Regions from separate parts of the Eubacterium sp. genome, predicted to be linked through region 3. Evidence: predicted binding sites of a transcription regulator. Region 3 holds the regulator's gene; each other region holds the start of a gene.
What was found. Region 3 encodes Rex, which represses fermentation and respiration genes when NADH is low (regulators of the CRP and FNR family bind a similar motif). Its sites were predicted from a motif close to ATTGTTAANNNNTTAACAAT; they were not measured.
Positions count from the first base shown of each region.

Region 1: a site for Rex is predicted at 5,950-5,969, ahead of gap (type I glyceraldehyde-3-phosphate dehydrogenase). Genes of this name have one in related genera too.
Region 2: a site for Rex is predicted at 6,162-6,181, ahead of ACZM4J_RS07770 (acetyl-CoA C-acetyltransferase). Genes of this name have one in related genera too.

Region 1 is NZ_DBLZZO010000018.1:15,178-22,431, forward strand. It holds gene gpmI (2,3-bisphosphoglycerate-independent phosphoglycerate mutase) at 1-1,207, opposite strand, end outside; gene ACZM4J_RS07630 (hypothetical protein) at 1,220-2,509, opposite strand; gene tpiA (triose-phosphate isomerase) at 2,576-3,328, opposite strand; gene ACZM4J_RS07640 (phosphoglycerate kinase) at 3,489-4,694, opposite strand; gene gap (type I glyceraldehyde-3-phosphate dehydrogenase) at 4,817-5,833, opposite strand; gene ACZM4J_RS07650 (histidinol-phosphatase HisJ family protein) at 6,086-6,853, shown strand; gene ACZM4J_RS07655 (cysteine desulfurase family protein) at 6,911-7,254, opposite strand, start outside.
Region 2 is NZ_DBLZZO010000018.1:48,408-55,661, reverse strand. It holds gene ligA (NAD-dependent DNA ligase LigA) at 1-278, shown strand, start outside; gene ACZM4J_RS07795 (GntR family transcriptional regulator) at 391-768, shown strand; gene ACZM4J_RS07790 (ABC transporter ATP-binding protein) at 761-1,645, shown strand; gene ACZM4J_RS07785 (hypothetical protein) at 1,635-3,878, shown strand; gene ACZM4J_RS07780 (branched-chain amino acid aminotransferase) at 3,984-5,009, shown strand; gene ACZM4J_RS07775 (DUF975 family protein) at 5,261-6,103, shown strand; gene ACZM4J_RS07770 (acetyl-CoA C-acetyltransferase) at 6,226-7,254, shown strand, end outside.
Region 3 is NZ_DBLZZO010000015.1:25,428-32,681, reverse strand. It holds gene alr (alanine racemase) at 1-730, opposite strand, end outside; gene ACZM4J_RS06675 (NAD(P)H-hydrate dehydratase) at 783-2,255, opposite strand; gene ACZM4J_RS06670 (redox-sensing transcriptional repressor Rex) at 2,269-2,907, opposite strand; gene ACZM4J_RS06665 (ABC transporter ATP-binding protein) at 3,057-4,970, shown strand; gene ACZM4J_RS06660 (heavy metal translocating P-type ATPase) at 5,070-7,254, opposite strand, start outside.

The DNA of each region.
Region 1 (7,254 bases), on a different contig from region 3:
TGTCAGGATTTGCAAAGTTAATAACGATTACATCATACTTATCTGATTTAATAGCTTCAACTAAGTCCATACCTACTTCAGGTGCACTCATTTCTGGTTTTAAGTCATAAGTAGCAACATCCTTTGGAGAATTTACTAATAATCTGAATTCATCCACGTTAGGATCTTCAACACCACCGTTAAAGAAGAATGTAACATGAGCATACTTTTCTGTCTCTGCTAAACGTAACTGTTTCTTTCCATGTGCTGCTAAAAATTCACCAAATGTATTTTTAATTTCTTCTTTTTCAAATGCAACAAGCTTGTTAGGAATTGTTTCATCGTAATCCTTGAAGCATACATATGTTAATTTTAAGAAATCTCTATCAAAGCCTGTAAATTTGTCATCACAGAATGCTCTTGTGATTTCTCTTGCTCTATCAGGTCTAAAGTTAAAGAAGATAACTGAATCACCATCTTTTACTAATGATAATGGCTGACCATTTTCATCTGTAATAACTGTTGGTAATACAAATTCGTCTGTCTTGTCATTTGCGTATGAATCTTCTACAGCCTTAACAGCATCTGTAGCCTTAACACCTTCTCCTGTAACTAATGAATCGTAAGCTAATTTTACACGATCCCAGTTGTTATCTCTATCCATTGCATAGTAACGGCCTGATAATGAAGCAATCTTTCCTACTCCGATTTCCTTCATTTTGTCTTCTAACTGCTGTACATAATCTTTTCCTGATGCAGGAGGTGTATCTCTACCATCTAAGAATGCGTGTACATACACGTTTTCAAGACCATTCTTTTTTGCCATTTCCAATAAGCCATATAAATGTGAGTTATGGCTGTGTACACCACCATCTGATAACAAGCCCCACAAATGTAAGTCTGAATTGTTTTTCTTACAGTTTTCAATTGCCTGTAATAATACTTTGTTTTCGAAGAATGTACCATCTTCAATATCTTTTGTAATTCTTGTAAGATCCTGATATATAATTCTTCCTGCACCAATATTCATATGACCTACTTCTGAGTTACCCATCTGACCATCAGGAAGTCCTACTGCCAAACCTGACGCATTTCCTTTTACAAAAGGATATTCTGCCATTAATTTGTCCATAACAGGTGTGTTTGCCATTGCAATAGCATTTCCTTCTGTCTTTTCATTTAATCCATAGCCATCTAAGACCATTAATACTACTGGTTTCTTTGCCATTTTCTTTTCTCCTTATTCTATGTTAAAATTTACTTTTTGTTTAGCAAAATTAATGCCCACTGCGTTTTCTTTTGTTCTTCTTCCGTCATTTCTAAAATAAACTACATCGTAGCCTGGGAACTTTGGATCGTTACCACATTTTTCGGAAGTATTATCAAGCATTTTTTCAGCTTCTTTTTTAGTTATATATACATAAATTCTAGTATATGCACCTACACCATTTCCTACATTTTCCTGACCGTTAAAATTAATAGGATTCTTTTTAATTTGTTTAAAATGATTTCCTGTTATTGTAATATTCTTAACGCCACTTCCTGAAATTGCATGACCTGTGTTAGTGCTTGTTAGATTGTTTCCTTTTCCATTTTTAATAAATCTGTTATTTAATATCTTTGTGTTTTTCCAATTCATCAGATAAACACCTGCATCATAAAGATTTTTAAAAGTATTTCCTTTAATTAAAATCTTTGAATGATAAATATTTTTCTTTTTCTTTGTTTGAGAATAGTTATGTGTTCCTACACCTCTGCTCATTCCCTGAAATACACTATTAGTAACTTTAATGTTTACACATGGTGTTTTGTCCTGTTTTGCCCAAGTACAACCAACACCACCTGTTATTTCATCAGCCATATCAATGTTAATTGCTTCTTTAACATAAGCTTTTTGTGGTGAACCTTTCTTTGCTTTGTTGAATTTGCACTTGTTAATTTTTACATTTTTAGCACCATTTACTTCAATGTAGTGATTTCCATTCATACCTTTGAAAGTAATACCTGAAATTTCAATATTCTTACAATGAACTGCTATAATGGATAAACCTTTAATATACTTCATATCGAATACAACCTTGCCTTTAGCTATCATTTTTGCATTCGATGTTCCATTATATTTACCAATTGCCTTATTCTTGTAAGTCATGTTCTTTGGAACCAACTGCCACATAGCTGTTGCAGGTTTAATATGTGCTTTTGTATCAAATATATTCTCAATAACAACACCATCTTCAAAAACAACTGTTACATTAGATGGTATACATACAGAATACTGGAATCTATATGTTCCTTTTTTTAATGTAAGTTTTCCTCCTCCTGCTTTTCTCATTCTCTCTGTATATTCATTTAAAGCCATACAATGAGCAACTGAGCTATCATATACTGTTGGGTGTTTTTTTGCATTTTGAACTAATTTGGCCGGTGACACTGTCACATTCATTTTTGCCTGTGCATTACAATTAAACATTGTACACATAAACAATACGGCAGCTATTGATAATAATGCTTTTATTCTACCTGTTCTCATAATTATCTTATCCCCTTTTTTTTACTAAAACAGGACACTGCGGAACAGTGTCCTGTGGGTTATATATTATTTGTTGTAATTAACGATCTGTCCAAAGTCAACCTTAAGGCTGGCTCCACCAACTAAACCACCATCAATGTCAGGTTTAGCAAGTAATTCTGCAGCATTTCCTGCATTCATTGATCCACCATACTGGATTCTGATAGCTGCTGCTGTAGCATCATCATATACTTCAGCGATGCAAGCTCTAATAGCTGCACATACTTCTTCAGCCTGATCAGATGTAGCTGTCTTACCTGTTCCGATTGCCCAAATTGGTTCGTAAGCAATAACTGCTTCCTTAGCCTGATCTGCTGTTACATTGTTAAATGCAACCTTAATCTGCTGACGAATGAAATCAATTGCGATTCCCTGTTCTCTCTGTTCAAGAGTTTCACCACAGCAGATAATTGGTGTAATACCATGTTCGAAAGCCTTAAGAACTTTTTTGTTTACTGTTTCATCAGTTTCAGCAAAGTATTCTCTTCTTTCTGAATGTCCGATGATAACATATTTTACACCAATGTCTGTAAGCATGTTAGGAGCGATTTCACCTGTGTAAGCACCGCTTTCTTCAAAATACATGTTTTCAGCACCAATATTAATATTTGTTCCCTTAGTAGCTTCCATAGCTGGAACTAAATCGATTGCTGGTACGCAGAATACTACGTCAACTTCATCATTAGCTACTAATGGTTTTAATTCATTAATTAATGCAACTGCCTCACTTGGAGTCTTGTTCATTTTCCAGTTGCCTGCAATAATTTTCTTTCTCATTATGAAATCTCCTTTATTCTTTCGCCGTTTTCTTATTGATGCAAAGCATCAATAAGCACGCTGGCATTCGCCAGCTTCACAAAAACCAATCTACGAACAACTGAATGCAAGCATTCATTGTTCTTGATTTGTTTTTGTGTAAATGGACTCATTTGCCTTAGCGTTATTTGTCGTTTGCTGCTACAACGCCTGGTAAGTCTTTTCCTTCTAAGAATTCTAAGCTTGCTCCACCACCTGTTGAGATGTGAGTCATCTTATCACCAAATCCAAGGTTGTTTACTGCTGCTGCTGAATCACCACCACCGATAATTGTTGTAGCATCTGTATCAGCTAAAGCCTGAGCTACTGCAATAGTACCTGCTGCAAGACATGGATTTTCTGAAACACCCATAGGTCCGTTCCATACTACTGTCTTAGCATTCTTTACTGCATCAGCAAATAATTCTCTTGTCTTAGGTCCAATATCAAGTCCTTCTTTGTCATCAGGAATTGCATTAGTTGGAACTATCATTGTTTCGATTTCTGCATCAATTGGATCTGGGAATCCATCAGCTGCAACTGTATCGATTGGAAGTAAAATCTTCTTTCCTAATTCTTCTGCTTTCTTAAGCATGTCATTACAGTAATCAAGCTTGCTGTCATCTACTAAAGAGATACCAACATTTCCGCCCTGAGCCTTAACGAATGTGTATGCCATACCACCACCGATAATTAAAGTATCGCACTTTTCAAGTAAGTTATTGATAACATTTAATTTGTCAGCAACCTTAGCACCACCAAGAATAGCTACGAAAGGTCTTACAGGATTGTTTACTGCATTTCCTAAGAAATCAATTTCTTTCTGCATTAAGTATCCAACTACTGCTGTGTCAACATATTCTGTTACACCAACGTTTGAACAGTGTGCTCTATGAGCTGTACCAAATGCATCATTTACAAATACATCACAAAGTGAAGCAAGTTCTTTTGAGAAAGCTTCTCCATTCTTTGTTTCTTCTGCTCTGTAACGTGTATTCTGAAGTAATACTACATCACCATCCTGCATAGCTGCTACTGCTGCTTTTGCATTTTCACCTACAACATTATCATCTGCTGCAAACTTAACTTCCTGTCCTAATAATTCTGAAAGTCTTACTGCAACTGGTGCAAGTGATAATTCAGGCTTTGGTTCTCCCTTTGGCTTTCCAAGATGTGAGCAAAGGATAACCTTACCACCATCATTAATTAATTTTTTGATTGTTGGAAGAGCTGCTACAAGACGGTTTTCATCTGTAATAACGCCTTCCTTTAAAGGTACGTTGAAATCACAACGAACTAATACCTTTAATCCTTTTACATTGATATCATCAACTGATTTTTTGTTAAGCATATTAACTTTCCTTTCTAATTTTCATATTTAAAAATCCATACTGTATAAACTAAAAACCCATACATAAACAAAGGGCCCGGCCCATTAAAGCCGGACCCTTTTGGATCTTAATATTCTTAAACTTATGCAAGTTCTGAGAAGTATTTGATTGTTCTAACCATCTGGCTTGTGTATGAATTTTCGTTGTCATACCATGAAACAACCTGTACTTCATATGTGTCTTCGTCAACCTTTGATACCATTGTCTGTGTAGCATCAAATAATGAACCATATCTCATACCTACGATATCTGAAGAAACGATTTCGTCTTCATTGTATCCGTATGATTCGTTTGAAGCTGCCTTCATAGCTGCGTTGATACCTTCAACTGTGATATCTTTTCCTTTAACTACAGCAGTAAGAACTGTTGTTGATCCTGTTGGAACTGGAACTCTCTGTGCAGATCCGATTAATTTTCCGTTTAATTCTGGAATTACTAATCCGATAGCTTTTGCAGCACCTGTTGAGTTAGGAACGATGTTAACTGCAGCAGCTCTTGATCTTCTTAAGTCACCCTTTCTCTGAGGACCATCAAGAGTCATCTGATCACCTGTGTAAGCATGAATTGTTAACATGATACCACTCTGGATTGGAGCGTACTTGTTAAGAGCATCAGCCATAGGTGCTAAACAGTTTGTTGTACATGAAGCAGCTGAGATAATTGTATCTTCTGGCTTTAATGTATTGTGGTTTGTATTGTAAACGATTGTAGGAAGATCATTTCCAGCTGGAGCTGAAATAACAACCTTACGAGCACCAGCTTTGATATGAGCCTGTGCTTTGTCCTTTGATGTATAGAATCCTGTACATTCTAATACTACGTCTACGTTTAATTCTCCCCAAGGGCAATTTGAAGCATCAGCTTCTGCATAAATCTTGATTTCCTTACCATCAACGATGATAGAATCTTCTGTAGCTGAAACTGTATCAGCCTTTTCATATTTACCCTGTGATGAATCATACTTTAATAAGTGAGCTAACATTTTAGGACTTGTTAAGTCGTTGATAGCTACTACTTCATAACCTTCAGCACCAAACATCTGTCTGAAAGCAAGACGTCCAATACGTCCAAATCCGTTAATTGCAACTTTAACTGCCATTTGATTTTTCCTCCTGAAAAATTTTTAATTTTTATTGTTAATTTTCATTAACCTATTGATTATTTTACATAATTACTCTGTAAATATCAAGGTGTTTTTACGGTTTTTCTTGGTTTTTTGTTAAATTTTTGTCAATTTTTTGATAATGAAACGTTATTGTAGATTTTTATTGTTGTTTTTGCTATATTTTATTTAAAATTCTAAGTTAAATTTTAACGTGAATTTTACAAAAAAATAAAAAGGACTAATATTATGATTTCAGATTATCATGTTCATAGCAAATTTTCTTTTGACTCAGAAGAAAAAATCGACAATATTATTTCAAAAGCAATTGAGTTAAAAATGAACCAAATTGTCATAACCGACCATGAGGATTTTAACTGGCCTGTTGAAGGGGAAACTCCTCTTATTGACCTTCCTAAATATAATTTGGTTTTATCTAAAAAAAAAGAACAATACAAAAATAAAATTAAACTTTTTAAAGGCATTGAGTTGGGGCTTATGAAAGGTACAGGTACTCAATGCCTGGAGCTTATAAATGCATCAGCGTTGGATTTTATAATTGGCTCCTGTCATATTGTGGACAACATGGACCCATATTATACAGATTTTTGGAAAAACAGACAGGACAGGGATGCTTTTGAACTTTATTTTAAAACTCTTTTGGAAGGCTTATTAGAATTCAGCCAAATTGATACTTTAGGTCATTTAGACTATGTTGTAAGATACAGTCCAAACAGAGACTCAAACTATTCACCACGTGATTATCAGGATGTTATTGATGAGATTTTAAAATTCATTATAGAAAAAGATATTAAATTGGAAATTAACACTTCTAACTTATCTAAAGGTTTTGACTTTTTTAATCCACATACTGATATTATTAAAAGATATAAGGAATTAGGTGGGAAATACGTTACCCTTGGTTCTGACGCTCATAAAGCTGAATACATTGGTTACGGTTTTGATAAAGCATACGAAATTGCTAATTCTTTTGATTTAAAAATATTTACCCTTTAATTTAAACATAGAGCTGTCGCCTTAAAGATATCTAATCACCGGCGCACAGCTCCTTTTCTAATTTCCCGCTTTTCTCATTTTCAAAATATTTTCTTTCAGTGTATTTACTGTGTAATCAATCTCTTCTTTTGTGTTTTCGTAGGATAATGTAATTCTAATGGTTCCGTATGCAAATTTATCCGGCACACCAATTGCGGTTATAACATGAGACGGCTTATCTGATGAAGAAGAACATGCTGAACCGGCTGAAATACACACACCTTCATTATCCATTAGTATTACAAGTGATGTTCCATCAATTCCTGCTATTGTAAAATTAGCATTTCCCGGTAGTCGTTTTATCTGATGGCCGTTTAATCTCACGTATGGAATTTCTCTTAACATTCTGTTAATTAGATAAT
Region 2 (7,254 bases), on a different contig from region 3:
TAAATGAATTAACAATTATAAAAGAAGAAAACAACGAAGAACAAAACATGGCAGGTCTTAACTTTGTGGTTACAGGAAGTGTGGAAAGGTTTGCCAATCGTAATGAAGTAAAAGATTATATTGAAAAAAGAGGTGGCAAGGTTACAGGCTCAGTAACTTCAAAAACTAATTATTTAATTAATAATGATTTACTATCAAATTCTTCTAAAAACAAAAAAGCCAAGGAACTGGGTATAGAAATCATTAATGAAGAACAGTTTTTAGAGCGTTGGAAATAAAAAATAATATCTTAAGTATACACAGAAAAGCAGTTGACAATACAACTGCTTTTTATTTATAATTGGATTGTATTACACCAAGTAGTACAAATGAAAAAGAAAGGGGTAAGGAATGCTTACTGTAAATTTCAGTTCCAGAACACCGGTATATCAGCAGCTATACGATGATGTAATAAGACTGGTATCTTTAGGTGTTTTGAAAAGTGATACAAAATTACCACCGGTTAGAATTTTGGCTACAGAATTGGGAATTAATCCAAATACTGTTCAGAAGGCTTACAAAATGCTTGAAAAAGATGGATATATATATTCTACAGTAGGAAGAGGAAGTTTTGTTTCTAACAAGTTGGATCAAAACCAGGCAGAAAAAATCCAGGCGAAAAATGATTTGAAAGAATCAATAGATAAAGCATATAAAAAGGGGATTACCAAGGATGAAATGATTGAGTTGGTAGATGAAATTACAAGCGGAGGAAGAGTGAATGATTGAAATAAAAAATCTCACAAAAAGATTTGAAAAAACAGTCGCAATAAATAATTTAAACTGCGAAATATCAGAAGGAATGATATTCGGTTTGGCAGGTAGCAACGGCAGTGGAAAAAGTACATTACTTAGAACATTGTCTGGAGTTTATGAACCTAACCAGGGACAGGTTATAATTGACGGTCAGAATGCCTTTGATAACCATGTTATAAAAGAAAGATGTGCATACATTGCTGACTATCCGTATTTCTTTAATGATAGTACAGTTGATAAAATGGCAGACTTGTACAGAAAAATGTATTCAAACTGGAGCGAGGAACGTTATTTGAAATTATGTTCAATGTTTCCAATTGCAACAAACAAAAAAATTGTAAACATGAGTAAAGGTATGCAACGTCAGGCGTCTGTTATTTTGGCGTTTGCAACAAATCCTAAATATTTATTTTTAGATGAAATTTTTGACGGCCTTGATCCTGTAATAAGAAATACATTGAAAACATTGATAATTGAGGATGTAACAGACAGAGAGATGACATGTATTATAGCATCTCATAATCTTAGAGAAATAGATGATATTTGTGACAAAATCGTACTTTTACATAAAGGTACATTGGTAACTAATGAAGAGACCGATGAACTAAAAAGCCAGATGCATAAAATACAGCTTGCTTTTAATAAGTCAATTGACAGAAAAGTGTTTAGACAAATTGGGGCTGACATAATGAGACAGGTTGGAAATTATTATGTACTTATGGTAAAGGGAGATATTGAGGAAATCATGAAAGAATTAAATGAATTGGAACCTGCATTTATTGAGGTTATGCCTTCTACATTAGAAGAAGTATTTATAAGCAAAATGGAGGGGGTAGGATATGGCAAGTAATATACCGACAGCTTTCAGTCAAAGGAAGAAAGCTTTAAACTTATTTAGATGGACTAACAAAAGATACAGAGGCATATTAATTGCATATATTCTTTTATTATCAGTATCATCTCCTTTAATGGAACTTATTATTAAATTAAAAAACAGAAACATAGAAGAAGTTGTAAATGCGGCACCGGTGCTTATTGGAACAACATTTACATTAGTGGCAATGATTTTTTCTACAGTCTTTGCCTTTGTGTCATTTTCATACATACATAATAAAAGATGTGTGGATATGTTTGGTAGCTTTCCTGTAGATAGGGCGACAATGTTATTTACAAGATTGTTTTCTGTAATATTCCAGACAGTTATACCAATATTTATAGTTGGCTTAATTAGTGCAATGATGACTTTTGACTTGGATGGATTTTTGCACGTGTCAAGAAATGTATTGTTTGTTGCAATTGCTGTTGTAGGCAACGTGACATTTATTTCAGCAGTTTCACTTTGCTGTGGAACAGTTGTGGATACAGTTGTAAGTTATATAGCCATAAACGGAATTTATCCGGTATGCGTTTTGATTTGCTACCTGTTCCCAAATTCAATACTTCCGGGATACAGCGTAAAGTCAATGAATAACTACGAAATTTACACATTATTAAGTCCTTTCCTTGCACCGTTTGCAGGGGCTTTCGGAAAACACAATCTGCTCTATGTATTATGGTGGGTAGGTTTTAGTGTAGCATTACTTATTGCAAGTTACTATCTCGTTAAGAAAAGAAAAGTTGAAGTTGCACAGAACTCATCAATTCATATAGGACTTGAGCAGACTATAAAAGTATTTGCCGGTTTTGCAGTTGGTTTCTGTTTCGGCTGGATACTTGTTGCTATTTCTGGAAAAGAATCAACAGGGGTACAGTTTATATGGTTTACTGTTGGAATTTTAATTGGCACAATTGCAACAGTTATAATACTCCATTTAATTTATAACAGAAGTCTGTCTGACATTAGAAAAAGTGTTTTAGTAATAGGAATCGATATAGTTTTTGTATTCATTTTTTTAATTTCAATTGCCAGAGGCGGTTTAGGATTTGACAAGAGAATACCTAATGAAAAAGATGTAGAGGCAGTTGCAGTCTCAATGGACAGCAGTTCAAGCTTCATTGTAAACGGCGTTAATATTAGTGAGTATTACATTAAGGATAAGAACGCAATTGAGGCAACTTTAAATGCACATAGAGCTGTTGTTAAACAGGCACTTGAAGATAAGAGTATAATATATCCTATTTACGGAAGTAAAGATGTATCATTCGCAAAAGAAGGTGTGGATGAAATAACAAAGGATTATTATAGATTAAACATTTCATATAAGCTGAAAAATGGTTCTTATATAAACAGAACTTATGATGGATGTTTTTATGGGGATGAGTTTGACAGATTGTCAAAAATCGTTAAGAAACAAAATAATATAGTTGGTAATCTTATGAAAATACCTGCTTCCTATCTGTCGTATGTTGAGATAACTGACACTGTTAATGACAGAAGTACAGGTTTAGATGAATTTACTGAAAAAGGAAAGAAGGAAATTTACGAAGAACTGAGAAATGCAGCAAAGAAAGATTACGACCAAATGGGCGAAAAATTCTTTAGTACAAAGAACATGAAATGGCAGTTGTCATTATCCTTTATGGAGGATACTTATAACGGAGACGGCAATCAGATATACATAACCTTCAACATAAGTAAGAAGCACAAGAATCTATATAAATTCTTATTAGATAAAGGATATGAAAATGTTGAATTAATTAACTTAAAACAGGAAATGTATAGAGGTCAGGATAATAATTACGGCACAATGACCGGAAAAGAACGACGAACTGTTTATTTTAAAGTTCCAAAGTATTGGGACAATGCTAAGGAGATAAGAGCCTTTTTATATGACAGTGATGAATATAATTTCTACACAACATCTTTCAGTGTGAAAGAATCACAATGTGAGAGAGTGAAGGGAAATCTTTGGAAATATACATATTCTTTAGGTAGTAACATGGAAACAGGCACTTTAGATAAGGTGTTTGATAAAATTATGTTCTGTCAGGTAGAAGAGAATGGCGTACAGACTACAGGATGTGTAACATTACCTAAAAATAGGGAAAAGAAATGCCTGAAATTAAAAAACGGTAAGTTTGGTCTTAATGGTGATGGCATTAGAGATTCTTTATATAACTATAAGTGGGAAAAATTAAAGTAGTCTTATTGACCGAGAAGAAAATAGTGATATAATTGAATAAGGTTTTGACTTAAATGCACATATGTCAAAATATTATGACAAATTAATAATACGGAGGAATAAAAGATGGACAAGAAAAATATTGACTGGGCAAATCTTGGTTTTGGTTATGTAGATACTGACAAGAGATTTGTGGCAAATTTCAAAGATGGCAAGTGGGATGATGGAGTATTAACAGAGGACTCAAACGTAGTCATTAACGAATGTGCCGGAGTATTACAGTATGCTCAGACTATTTTCGAAGGAATGAAGGCGTACACAACAGAGGATGGACGCATAGTCACATTCCGTCCTGACTTAAACGCATCTCGTTTCGCTGATTCAGCAAGAAGATTAGAGATGCCTGTATTCCCAGAGGATAAATTCGTAAAAGCTATTAAGGAAACAGTAAAGGCTAACGCAGCATACGTTCCACCTTATGGTTCAGGAGCTACATTATATGTAAGACCTTATATGTTCGCAAGCTCAGCAGTAATTGGTGTTAAGCCTGCAGAAGAATATCAGTTCAGAGTTCTTACAACACCTGTAGGACCTTACTTTAAGGGCGGCGCAAAGCCAATTACAATTAAGGTTAGTGATTTTGATAGAGCAGCTCCTCATGGAACAGGACATATCAAAGCAGGTCTTAACTATGCAATGAGCTTACATGCAATTGTTACTGCACATGCAGAAGGTTTTGATGAGAACATGTACCTTGATGCAGCAACAAGAACAAAGGTAGAAGAAACAGGTGGTGCAAACTTCATTTTCGTAACAAAAGATAATAAAGTTGTTACTCCAAAGTCAAACAGTATTTTACCTTCAATTACACGTCGTTCAATTATGCATGTTGCAAAAGAATATCTTGGACTTGAAGTTGAAGAAAGAGAAGTATTCATCGATGAAGTTAAAGATTTTGCAGAATGTGGTTTATGTGGAACAGCAGCAGTTATTTCACCTGTTGGTAAGATTGTAAATCATGGCGAAGAAATCTGCTTCCCAAGTGGAATGGATGAAATGGGACCTATTACAAAGAAATTATATGAAACATTAACAGGTATCCAGATGGGCAGAATTGAAGCTCCAGAAGGCTGGTTAGTAGAAATTAAGTAATGACAATAAAAAGTCCGCTTATGTAACAGTAGGCGGGCTTATTTATTAATTGTGATTTCTTTGAAATCACAATTAATAAATAACGTTCCACTAGGGATGCACACTCGCGCAAAAGGAAAAATGTTGCTGAAGCAACATGCGCTCGGTGCGTAGAATGTCCCAAGGGACATTCTTAATTATATAATTGTGATTTCAAAGAAATCCCAATTAATTTGTTGTAGCTATTACTATTATGAAGGAGAAAAATATATATGTGGACAAGAGCAGAATTAAAAAGTACAGCCAGACAGATACTACAGAAGAATTACTGGAGTGGGGTACTTGTAACTTTGATATTATCCATTGTTATTGGTAATTTTAGTTTTGGAACATCAGTTAATTTTAATGACGTAACAGATTCCATAACTAACACGGGAAATTCTATTTTAACAGACAACTCTTATATGGGATATACAGATCAAAGTGTGAATTTACAGTTTAATATTTTAAGAACAAGATTACTGGGAATTATGAAAAATATTTCATACACACAGATTTCCATGGTGTTAATACTTGGAATAATCATTTTCCTAGCAGGTCTTGCTTTAGCTTTCTTAGTTTTTGCACAGTTAGAGGTTGGCTGTAAGAGATGGTTAATTAAAAACAGAACAGTGAATCCTCAATTTAGTGAAATGACAGAAGGGTTCAGAAATGGGTATTTAAACATTGCAAAAACAATGTTTTTAAAATCATTATATACATCATTATGGTCACTGTTATTTATTATACCCGGTATAGTTAAAATGTACGAATACAGAATGATACCATATTTGCTTGCTGAAAATCCTAATATGAGTTCCAGCGAAGCTTTTAGAAGAAGCAGACAAATGATGATGGGGAATAAAATGAATGCGTTTGTCCTTGACTTATCATTTATTGGTTGGAATATTTTGGCAGCGTTTACATGTGGTATACTTAACATATTCTATGTTGTACCATATAAATGTTTAACAGATGTAGAATTATACGTGACTCTATGTGGTTATCCTAAGCAGAATAATCAGCAACAGCATGATAATTTTAATACAAATTATGACAGTTACGAAGAAGTTTAGAAAAAAGTCACTTTTTGGAAACAAAATTCGATTATTATACTAGACAAAGGAATTATAATTTGTTAAAATTATAACAAAGTTGAAAATCTTTTTAAAAATTATATATATGGAGGATTAATATTATGTCAAAAAAAGTAGTTATTGCAGGCGCATGTCGTACAGCAATCGGTAAGATGGGTGGAGCTTTAAGCACAACTCCAGCACCAGTTTTAGGATCTATTGTTATTGAAGAAGCTCTTAAGAGAGCAGGCGTACCAAAGGACGCTGTTGATCACGTATACATGGGATGCGTTATCCAGGCTGGTCTTGGACAGAACGTAGCTCGTCAGGCTTCAATCAAGGCAGGTCTTCCAATTGAAACACCAGCAGTTACAGTAAACGTTGTTTGTGGATCAGGTCTTAACTGTGTAAACATGGCTGCGCAGATGATTAAAGCAGGAGATGCTGATATTGTTGTTGCAGGTGGTATGGAAAATATGTCAATGGCACCATACGCACTTCCAAAGGCAAGATTTGGTTACAGAATGAACAATGGTACAATCATTGATACAATGGTAAATGATGCTTTAACAGATGCATTCAACAACTACCACATGATGATTACTGCTGAAAACGTAGCTGAACAGTGGGGAATCTCAAGAGAAGAATTAGATGAATTCTCAGCAAACTCACAGCAGAAATGCGAAAAGGCTATGGCTGACGGTAAGTTCAAAGATGAAATCGTACCTGTTGTTGTTAAGAATAGAAAGGGCGATATCGTTGTAGATACAGATGAAGGACCAAGAGCTGGTACAACAGCTGAATCACTTGGTAAACTAAGATGCTGTTCAGGAAAGCCTGATGGTGTTATTACAGCAGGAAATGCTTCAGGTATTAACGATGGAGCTGCAGCAGTTGTAGTTATGAGCGAAGAAAAAGCTAAAGAATTAGGTGTTACACCTATGGCTACATTTGTTGCCGGAGCACTTGGTGGTGTTGCACCTGAAATCATGGGTGTTGGACCAGTTGCTTCAACAAAGAAAGTTATGGAAAAAACTGGCTTAACAGTTGATGATATGGACTTAATCGAAGCTAACGAAGCTTTCGCAGCACAGTCAGTAGCAGTTGCTAGAGACTTAAAGTTCGATATGAGCAAAGTAAACGTAAACGGT
Region 3 (7,254 bases):
CTAGTTTCATTGCCTCATGGTCCATTTCATCTGATGGATAAAGACCATACATTGAAATTCCTGCTCTTGAAAGGCTTAATGATGTTTCAGGCATTTCCATAATGGCTGCACTGTTAGCGCACTGGTGAACCGGTATTTTTACACCATTTGACTCTACTTTTTCCACAAAATCATTAAATTCCTTAAACTGATTGTAAGCTACACTTTTGTCAACATAATCAGCCTTTGCAAAATGAGTAAAAATCGACTCGATTTTTACATTTGGCAGTGCGTCAATGGCTACAATTTCCTTCACAGCTTCATCACTTGGTATATAGCCGATTCTGCTCATACCTGTATCTACTGCTATATCAATATTTACATGTTTATCTAAGCTAATTGCTATATCAGACAATTTCTTAGCATCTTCTATTGAGAAAACTGCAGGTATCATACCTTCCTTAACAACAGTTTCGTAAGTACATTCAGGTGTGTAACCAAGAATAAATATTGGTTTTGTTATTCCATGTCTTCGTAAATTATGTCCTTCGTAAGCTGTAGCAACTGCATAACCATAACAAATATCATCTAATGCTTTTGCAATTGGAACCGCTCCATGTCCATAACCGTCTGTTTTTATTACTGCAACAATTCCTGTTTCCTTTTTCATTTTACATTTCATTAATTCAACATTTCTGTGAATTTTGTCTAAATCAACTGTTGCATAAACTCTAAAATATTTTTTATCCATATCTACTGTTTCCACTTTTTCCACAACCTTTCATTGTCTTCTAATCTTAATTCTAAAAATCGCCGTTGTAAGCTTTTGTAATATTATTACAAATATCTCCTGCCATCATGGATTCCTTACTTGATTCCATGGCTGCCAAATCACCTGCTATTCCATGCAAAAACGTAGCCAGTGCCGGAACTTTTTCAAAATCTGTTTTTGTACCAAGCAAAGCTACCATAATACCTGTTAGAACATCTCCACTTCCTGCTGTGGCCATACCACTATTGCCTGTTAAATTAATATAAGTCCCTTTCTTATTAGCCATAACAGTTCTTGCATCTTTTAAAACAACTGTGGCGCCATATTTATAATTGACTTTTCTTGTATATTTAATTAAATCCTGTGCAATTTCTTTAGCCGGTACTGCAAGGAATCTGCTCATTTCTCCAAGATGAGGTGTTAAAATAACTTTATCATGAAGTTTTTCTTTTATTTCGTTATGTCTTGATATTGTATTAATACCATCAGCATCAATAACTGTAGGTATTTTTGATTCTAACACTTCATTAACAATTTCTGTTTGAACTTCACCGGTTCCCATTCCGGGACCTACTGCTATTACATCGCACCACTTAATTGCTGCCTGTAATGACTTAATATCAAATTTATCAATTGTATAAGTATTAATCATTGCTTCCGGTAAAAGCTTCCCTAAAATATTTCTGTTATTTTCGTGTGTAAATATGCGAACCATACCTGCACCTGTTTTAAAAGCAGCCAAAGCGGACAGTGCCGCGGCACCTGAAATTTCTTTGCTGCCTGCAATAATTAAAACCTTACCGTAATTACCCTTATAAGAATAATTAATTCTTCTTGGCAGATATTTTAAATCTTCTCTTGTAGCATATTTTATAAAATCACTGTTTTCCCATGATTCATATCCAATATCGCTTACAATGACTTTCCCACAATAATCTGCTCCCGGATACAATACCGTACCAACTTTATGAAAGCCGAAAGTCACAGTATAGTCCGCCTTAATCGCAACTCCAAGAACTTCTCCTGTACTTCCGTCAATGCCTGATGGAATGTCCACTGCATAAACCTTTGCCCTTTGATTATTTATATATTCAATGGCATCCTTATACTTACCTTCTACTTTTCTGGATAAACCAACGCCAAAAATTGCATCAACAAAAATATCGCAATCAGCAAAATCTTCAACAATACTTATGCCAAGATTTTCATTTATTCTAAGCTGTGTTTTAAAATCCTCTGTTGCCTTATTAATGTCACCAATAACGCATGTACATGTATTGTAGCCTTTCAAATGAAGCATTCTACATATAGCAAGACCATCTGCTCCGTTATTTCCTACACCGGCTATAACCTGAACAGTTTTTGTTACCGGCTCATTTTCCATAATTAAAGAAGTAACACTTAAAGCCGCTCTTTCCATTAAAACAATTCCCGGAATCCCGATTCTTTCAATTGTTTCAGTATCAACTTTTTTCATTTCACTGCTTGTAAGAATATTTTTCATAGGCCACTCCTATCTATAAACTCTCCTGTTTATTCTTTTCTGATATTCTATATGTAAGCTTCATTAAACTTTCAGACAAATGAACATTTTCAACTAAAATGTCCCCGCCAAAGCCTAAATCTGTATGAGCAAAGTTCCAAAAAGCCTTTACTCCACATTCTACTAATTTTTCAGCAACTTCCTTAGCCGGTCCTTTTGGTAATGTTAACGCAACAATTTCAACATTATTTTCCTTAACATAATCATAAAGTGTAGAAATATCTAAAATTTCCGCATTCTGTGTTTTCTTACCAATTAAATCAGGATTTTTGTCAAACAATGCTGTTATTTCAAAGCCTCTGTTTCTGAAGTTGCCATAATTAGCAATAGCCTGACCTAAATTTCCTGCTCCTACAATAACCATTTTGTGGGGTACATTAAGACCAAGTAACTTTCCTATTTCGTCATAAAGATATTGTACATTATACCCATATCCCTGCTGACCGAAACCACCAAAATTATTTAAGTCCTGTCTAATCTGAGATGCTGTAACATTCATCATCTGACTTAGCTCTTTTGACGAGATTCTTTCGATGTTTTGAGCTTTTAACTCATCTAAATATCTATAATAACGTGGTAGTCTTGAAACTACCGCTTTTGAGATTTTATTCATCACATTCTCCTACCTTATATATATATGGTTAATTATAAGGATATAGCAAAAGATTGTCAAATATTTGTCATTCTATATTTTGTTTTAAATTTCAGCATTTTATGATAAACTAGTTAATTAGTGAAATTCAATTAAACAGGAGGATTCTCATGATATTATCATGTAATCATATAAGCAAATCATACGGTGTTGAAACAATTTTAAATGACTGCTCTTTTTTCATAAATGATAATGAAAAAGCAGCCATTGTTGGAAATAACGGTGCCGGCAAATCTACCATTATGAAGATTATAATGGGGGAACTTTCACCTGATGAGGGAAACGTAATTATTGGCAAGGATAAAACTATCGGTTACCTTGCCCAGTATCAGGATTTAGGTTCAGACACTACTATTTACGAAGAAGTAAAATCTGTTAAACAGAACTTAATTGACATGGAACAAAAACTTTTGGAATACGAGAAAGAAATGGCAAAGGTTTCAGGTGATGAACTTTCTAAATTAATAGAAACTTACACTAACCTGGAACATCGTTTTCAGTTATTAAATGGCTATTCATACAAAAGTGAAATTGAGGGTGTAATAAAAGGTCTTGGATTTACGGAAGATGATTTTAATAAGTCTGTTGGTAATCTTTCAGGTGGTCAGAAAACTCGTGTTGCCCTTTGCAAACTTTTGTTAGAAAAACCTGATATTATTATGTTGGACGAGCCTACTAACCACCTTGATTTAAATTCAATTAAATGGTTGGAAACATATTTGCTTAACTATAACGGGGCTGTTTTAATAATCGCCCATGACCGCTACTTTTTAGACAAGATAGTTTCTAAAGTTATAGAAATTGAAAACCATAAAGCACATGTATACAGTGGTAACTATTCTGACTTTGCTGTAAAAAAACAGGAATTAAGAGTTGCTACAATGAATGCCTATTTAAAACAGCAAAGTGAAATCAAACATCAGGAAGAAGTTATTGCCAAACTTCGCTCTTACAAACAGGAAAAATTTTATAAGCGTGCAGAAAGCCGTGAAAAGCAATTAGAAAAAATAGATCTAATTGAAAAGCCTGAAGAGTTAAAAAATAACATGACCATTAAATTGGAGCCTGACATTGTCAGTGGAAACGATGTTTTGTCTGTTGAGAACCTTGAAAAATCTTATAATACTCTTCTTTTTAAGAATATAAGTTTTGAAATAAAACGTGGTGAACATGTAGCAATTATTGGTGATAACGGCACAGGAAAAACCACTATATTAAAAATAATAAACGGCTTAGTTGATGCAGACTCAGGTATGATTAAGTTGGGCACAAATGTACATATTGGATATTATGACCAGGAACAACACAATCTTACAGATGAAAATACTTTATTTGAAGAAATAGCAAATTCATATCCAAATATGACTAATACAAAAATCCGAAACACTCTGGCTGCTTTTATGTTTACAGGGGAAGATGTTTTCAAGCGTGTATCAGATTTAAGTGGTGGTGAAAAAGGACGCCTTTCCCTTGCCAAATTAATGTTATCGGAAGCTAATCTTATTATTTTGGACGAACCCACAAACCATTTGGATATGGCTTCAAAAGAAATTTTGGAAAATGCAATAAATAATTATACAGGAACAGTTTTGTATGTATCGCACGACAGATATTTTATAAACCAGACTGCCAGTCGTATACTTGAATTAACAAACACAAAACTTATTAATTACCTTGGTAACTATGATTATTATGAGGAGAAAAAGGAAGAACTTACTGCTACTTTTGCTCCTAAGGAAGAAAAAGCAAATGCTGAGAAAACTACTTCCAGCAACAAACAGGATTATTTAGAAAGGAAGGCGGAAGCCGCAAGGATTAGAAAATTGAAAAATGATATCTCAAAAGTAGAAGAAAAAATCAAAAAATACGAAGACCGCTTAAATGAACTTGATGAAATGGTTGCTGATCCAAGTGTTTCAACCAATTCAGCCAAGTTAAATGAAATCGGCAAAGAGCAAAATGAAATCAGTGATAAACTAGATAAGCTTATGGAGGAATGGGAAATTCTTTCTGATCAGTTATAAGAATCACTAAAGATTTTTCTATTACAAAAACGGGACAAGATTTTCTACTGTTAAGTAGTAATTTGTCCCCTTTCTGTTTTATGTTTGTTTTTTATTTTTTTACTTTTCTTTGCTATAAATCTTAGCAAAATTTAATCTTAATGCATTTGATACAACGCAGAAGCTACTTAAACTCATTGCCGCTGCCCCAAACATGGGATTTAATGTAATTCCAAATGGTATAAACAAACCTATGGCTAAAGGTATGCCTATAACATTGTATATAAATGCCCAGAATAAGTTTTCGTGAATGTTTCTAAGTGCTGCTTTACTTAGCTTTATGGCAGCCGGTACATCCATTAAACTGCTTTTCATTAATACAATATCAGCTGCATCTATTGCTACATCTGTTCCTGCTCCTATGGCAATTCCAATGTCAGCTCTGGTTAGTGCAGGTGCATCATTAATGCCATCACCTACCATAGCAACCTTTCCACCTGATTTAAGCTGTTTGATAACTTCTTCCTTACCATCCGGTAAAACGCCTGCAATTACATCATCAGTTCCAACCTGCTTACTAATTGCATTGGCTGTTCTTTCATTATCACCTGTTACCATTACAACTTTTATGTCCATGTTTTGTAATTCTTTAATTGCCTGAGCGCTATCTTCTTTTATAATATCAGCAACTGCAATAATACCCATTAATTTATTATTCTTTGCAAACAATAATGGTGTTTTACCCTGACTTGCATACTCTTGGGATATTTCTTTGGCTTTTTCATTTAAACCAATAGTTTCATCCATATATTTAATACTACCGCCTAATAACTTTTCACCATTTAATGTGCCTGTTAAGCCATTACCCGTTAAAGCCAGAAAATCAGTTATTTCTTCTGAAATTATACCGTCACCTTCTGCTCTTTCCACAACAGCTTTTGCCAAAGGATGCTCACTGTTTATTTCAAGACTGTATGCCATTTGAAGTAATTCATTATCAGTAATCCCTTCCATTGGATAAATGTCTGTAACCTTTGGAGTTCCTGCAGTAATTGTGCCGGTTTTATCTAATGCTATAACATTGATTTTTCCTGTTTCTTCTAATGCTACTGCGTTTTTAAATAAAATCCCGTTTTTTGCACCCTTACCGTTTCCAACCATAATGGCAACAGGTGTGGCAAGTCCCAATGCACATGGGCAGCTTATAACTAAAACTGAAATTCCTCTAGCCAGAGCGAAACCTATTTCTTTTCCAAGTATTAGCCAGCCAATCATTGTAACAATTGCAATTAAAATAACTGCCGGTACGAATATACCTGAAATTTTATCAGCTACTTTTGCAATTGGTGCCTTTGTTGCCGCAGCATCGCTTACCATTTGAATAATTTGAGATAAAGTTGTATCTTCACCAACCTTGGTTGCTTTGCATTTTAACAAACCTGACTGATTTATTGTTGCCCCATAAACCATACTGTTTTCTTCTTTGTCAACAGGAATACTTTCTCCTGTTAAGGCAGATTCATTTACTGCACTATGACCTTCTATTACAACTCCATCAACGGGTATGTTTTCTCCCGGTCTTACAACAAATACATCGTCCTTTAAAACTTCTGATGCATTAACATTTATTTCCTTACCGTCACGTATAACATTTGCTGTTTTAGGAACAAGTTTCATTAAGCTTTTTAATGCATCCGTAGTCTTACCTTTAGAGTGAGATTCAAGCATTTTTCCAACTGTAATTAATGTTAAAATCATTGCTGCCGATTCGAAATACAATTCCATCATATATTTTATAACCAACGCCTCATCGCCTTTAACCTGTGCAGATGTCATTAAAAATAATGATACTGTACTATAACCAAAAGCTGCCGATGAACCTAACGCCACAAGGGTGTCCATATTAGGTGCTAACTGAAACAGGCTTTTGTAACCTGAAATAAAAAACTGTTGATTAATAACCATAATAATTATTGTAAGTAACATCTGAGTTAAGCCCATTGCAACATGGTTGTTGTCATAGAACGAAGGCAGTGGCCAATTCCACATCATGTGACCCATTGAAAAATACATTAAAATAATTAAAAAGAATAAAGACCATATTAATCTTTTCTTTAAAACAGGTGTATCCTTGTCTTCAAGAGAATCATCGATTTCTTCTACAGCTTTTTCACTTTTGTCTTTCTTTTTAACTGATGCTCCATATCCTGCCTTTTTTATAGCTTTAATTATTTCCTTGTCACTAACATCACCTTCAACCCCTAAGGAGTTTGTTAGCAGACTAACAGAACAGGACGTCACTCCC